One region of the Clostridium sp. C1 genome, then DNA from elsewhere that is predicted to be linked to it. Evidence: a T-box and tRNA genes for the amino acid it is inferred to sense, from the RefSeq annotation. Region 1 holds a T-box; the other holds one or more tRNA genes.
What was found. A T-box is a leader RNA that pairs with one kind of tRNA and senses whether it is charged. The one in region 1 lies ahead of serS (serine--tRNA ligase), so its partner is inferred to be a tRNA-Ser.
Positions count from the first base shown of each region.

Region 2: it has a tRNA-Ser gene. The T-box ahead of serS (serine--tRNA ligase) is inferred to sense a tRNA for this amino acid. The anticodon was not compared.

Region 1 is NZ_CP073631.1:2,209,413-2,211,831, forward strand. It holds gene KEC48_RS11820 (GNAT family protein) at 317-820, shown strand; T-box leader at 858-1,047, shown strand; gene serS (serine--tRNA ligase) at 1,088-2,365, shown strand; gene KEC48_RS11830 (DUF6198 family protein) at 2,376-2,419, opposite strand, start outside.
Region 2 is NZ_CP073631.1:1,160,847-1,163,265, forward strand. It holds gene KEC48_RS06340 (RluA family pseudouridine synthase) at 1-213, opposite strand, end outside; gene KEC48_RS06345 (NUDIX hydrolase) at 439-969, shown strand; tRNA gene KEC48_RS06350 (tRNA-Asp) at 1,042-1,118, opposite strand; tRNA gene KEC48_RS06355 (tRNA-Ser) at 1,149-1,239, opposite strand; gene KEC48_RS06360 (6-phospho-beta-glucosidase) at 1,335-2,419, opposite strand, start outside.

The sequences.
Region 1 (2,419 bases):
ATGGACATGACATCTTATGAGATAGTCATGATAATGTTAGGAATACTAACATTTATTGTGACTTTAATAAGTGTGATTGTGAAATTGCTTCTTATTATTATTGATAAGAGTGTAAAAAAATAACTACCTCTGGCTCTGGTAAAGTTGAGATAGTTATTTCCAACCAAATCTAGGGCATAACCGTTTATCGGCTGTTCCTTTTTCAATTACATTATAGTTTATGTCATTTTAGATGTCAATATACGAATAAATATATTTATTTAATTCAATATTTAACAATGTTATAATATATTTAAAAAGTAGAGGTGTTTTAAAGATGAAATGCATAATAAGAAAATGGAAAAGAGAAGATGCCGAAGATTTATATCAGAATATTAATGATTTAAGAATTTTAAATAATTTAACAGATCGTATACCTTATCCATATCATTTACAGGATGCCTATGATTATATAGAAGCTATGTTATCTGCTGATGAAAATGAAATCTTTGCTTTTGCGATTGAATATGAAGGAAAGGTTGTTGGAAGTATTTCAGTTTTAAGACAAGATGATATTTATCGTAGAAGTGGAGAGATTGGATATTATTTAGGTTATAAATATTGGGGTAAAGGAATTATGAGTGAAGCTGTGAAACAGACATGTCAATATGTTTTTGAACATAGTGATATAGAGAGAATTTTTGCGGCTCCTTTTGATTATAACCCAGCCTCACAAAGAGTCTTAGAAAAATGTGGTTTTGAACGTGAAGGTATTTTACGTAAGAATGGCTTTAAAAATGGTGAGTTTCATGACATGATTATGTATTCTTTGATTAAATAATTATTGAAATTATTAAGTCTTATGCTATAATCAGTATATCAAATCGTTGCATTGGATAAGTAAATGTGAAATCATGATAGAGAGCTGATGGTTGGTGTAAATCAGTATGAGGAAACATTGAAATCTACCAATAAGAGGAGCTAATCCCTCCCGGTTGAACCGTTATCTCATAAAAGTTATCAGTCTGATAAGAAATAGGGTGGCACCACGATATATTCGTCCCTTGTAAAAGGTGCTTTTTATTTTATTGGAAAAGGAGAATGAAAAATGATTGATATAGCAATACTTAGAGAAAATCCAGAAGCAGTAAAAGAAAATATGCGTAAGAAATTTCAACATGATCGTTTGCATTTGGTTGATGAAGCTTATGCATTGGATAAGGAATATCGTGAAGCTTTGACAAAAGCGAGTGAGCTTCGTGCTATGCGTAATTCATTGTCTAAAGAAATTGGACAATTTATGCGTGAAGGTAAAAAAGATTTAGCTGAAGAAAATAAAAGAAAAGTCAGTGAAATGGCAGATACTTTAAAAGAATTAGAAGCAAAAGAAATAGAATTAGGTCCTAAATTAAAAGAAGTGATGATGAAAATTCCTAACTTTATTGATGATAGTGTACCTATTGGAAAAGATGACAGTGAAAACGTTGAAATTCAAAAATATGGAGATCCTGTTGTTCCTGATTATGAAATCCCATATCATGCGGATATTATTACAAAATTAAAAGGATTAGATAAAGAAGCAAGTGGAAGAACAAGTGGTAATGGTTTCTATTATTTGATGGGTGATATTGCTAGACTTTCTTCAGCAATGTTATCTTATGCCAGAGATTTTATGATTGATAAAGGATTTACTTATTGTATTCCTCCATTTATGATTAGAAGTGATGTTGTGACTGGTGTTATGTCATTTGAAGAAATGGATGCTATGATGTATAAAATTGAAGGTGAAGATTTATACTTGATTGGAACAAGTGAACATAGTATGATTGGTAAATTTAAAGATCAGATTGTTAAAGAAGAAGAATTACCAATTACATTAACTTCATATTCTCCATGCTTTAGAAAAGAAGTTGGGGCTCATGGTATTGAAGAACGTGGTATTTATCGTGTACATCAATTTGAAAAACAGGAAATGGTTGTTTTATGTAAACCAGAAGAAGCTATGGAATGGTATGATAAAATGTGGTCATATACTGTTGAATTATTTAGAAGTTTAGATATACCTGTAAGAACACTAGAATGTTGTAGTGGTGATTTAGCTGATTTAAAAGTGAAATCTTGTGATGTAGAAGCATGGTCACCTAGACAGAAAAAATATTTTGAAGTTGGTTCTTGTTCTACATTAGGAGATGCACAAGCTAGACGTTTAGGTATTCGTACAAAAGGTGAAAGAGGAACATATTATGTTGCTACTCTTAACAACACTGTTTTAGCAAGTACACGTGCATTAATTGCATTTATTGAAAATAATTATAATGAAGATGGAAGTATTTCTATTCCTGAAGTGTTAAGACCATATATGGGAGGAAAAGAAAAAATCGGTTAAGACAAAAATCTTAACCTTTTTTTATACTTAATTTTTGAATATGTTGAATCAAAG
Region 2 (2,419 bases), 1.0 Mb from region 1:
TAATTCTAAAAAACGATCTTCATACAAAAATAATTCAACCAGATCTCCTTTTTTTAAAATATAGTTTTCTTTTACTCTGACACCATTCACTTTCACATCTTTTTTTCTTAACATCTTATAAATCATTTGAGGTGGTGCTTGAGAAAGTAATTTTTTTAAATACTTATCAATTCTTTGATTTTCATAATTTTCATCTATTCTTAAAGTTTTCATGTCATCACCTCTTTCATTTTAACAAAGTTTGATAGAAAAAAATATACATTTTTAATTGAAAGCCTTTACAACTTTTAAATCTCTGTTATAATTATCTATGTTAAGTGGTTCTCACTTAAACATACCCCCTATTATTACCCTAACGTGTAAAATAATAGAGATAAAAGAAAGTATGCTCCCCCGCATACTTTCTTTTTATGTTATAATTGGCATGAGGTGAAAATCATGGAAAAAGAAATTCAAAGAACAGTGATTTATGATGGGAAAATTATGCAGGTAACACGTGAAGAAGTTGAATTAGAAAATGGTGAACATGCTTATCGAGAAGTTGTTTATCATCATGGTGGTGTCTGCATTTTAGCTATCAAAAATCATCAGATTCTTCTTGTAAAACAGTTTCGTTATCCTAATCGTATAGAAACATTAGAAATTCCTGCTGGTAAACTAGAAGCAAATGAAAATCCCAAAGATTGTGCTTTTCGTGAATTAGAGGAAGAAACAAACAATCGTGCACGTGGGATGAAGTTTATTATGAAAGTCTTACCATCTCCCGGTTATACAAGTGAATGGTTATATCTTTATGAAGCGATTGATTTTGAAGAAGTTGATGATGCTTTAGAGGGTGATGAAGATGAATTTATTGATATTGTGAAATTAGATATTGATGAAGCTTATCAAAAAGTTTTAAATGGAGAAATTGTTGATGCGAAAACTGTTATTGCGATTATGTATGCTTATCAGCAAGTTCATCTTTAAAAAGTGGTTTTCCACTTTTTTTATTTTATAAGACAAAAAAAGTTATCCATATGGATAACCTTACTTTTATATTGGCGGTCTGGACGGGGCTCGAACCCGCGACCTCCGCCGTGACAGGGCGGCATTCTAACCAACTGAACTACCAGACCAATATATATACACTGCCAAGAGTTTTTCAATGGCGGAGACAGAGGGATTTGAACCCTCGCGCCAGTTTCCCGACCTACACCCTTAGCAGGGGCGCCTCTTCAGCCTCTTGAGTATGTCTCCTTCAGTTGCCTAACTATAATAACATACCTTTTTAAAGATTTCAATACTAAAATGAAAAAAGTTTATATAAAAAAAAAGAGTTGAAAAATCAACTCCTACTTGTTAAAAAATTGTGGTAAATAATCTTTATGTGCTTCTAATAATTCATCAATAACAGTATTAGCGATTTCGTCACTTGGACATAATGGATTCATATTTAAAGCAGTGACTGCTAAATCACGATCCCCTTTAATCGCTGCTTCAATAACTAAACGTTCAAATGTTTTCATCATTTGTACATATCCACTGATTGGTAATTTTAAAGCTCCCGTCGCGATTGGTTGAGGACCATTGGCAGTGATACGACAAGCCACTTCAACAGCACTATCCATTGGTAAATCTGCAATGGCTCCATTATTGCGTACATCTACGTATTGAATATCACCTTTATTTGTATAAATAGAAGCAATTAAATTACATGCAGCATCTGAATATTTTGCTCCACCACGCATTGCCAGCTGTTCTGGTTTTTCTTGAAGTTCTTCATGACTATATAATTCAAATAATTCTTCTTCAGTCTTGCTGACAACTTCACCACGCACTGTTCCTGTTTTGAACTGTTCTAATTCTTCTTCTAATTGTTCTTTTGTAAAGAAATAGTAATTATGATATGGACATGGAATAGCGTTTAATCCTTTGATAAAGGATGGAGAATATGGTAATGATACAAAGTTTTTCATTTGAATAGTATCTTCTAGTTTTAAATGTGCATATTGATTTAATAATTCATCAAAACGAGAAACACCATCAACAAAAACATCTGTCGCAAAAATAAAATGATTAACACCTTGAATTTGCATTGTCACTTGACTTTCATCCACATTTAACATCTTCGCAAAACCAGCGACCATATTCACTGGAACATTACAAAGTCCAATGGCTTTTTTAAAGTTTGTATAACGTAAAATAGCTTCTGTGACCATTCCTGCTGGATTAGTAAAGTTAATCAGCCATGCATCGGGACATAATTCTTCAATATCTTTGACAATATCTAAAATAACGGGAATAGTACGAAAAGCCTTAAACATTCCTCCTGCTCCATTGGTTTCTTGTCCAATCATGCCATGACTTAATGGAATTCTTTCATCTAAAACACGTGCTGGTAAACGTCCAATACGCATTTGTGTTGTGACAAAATCAG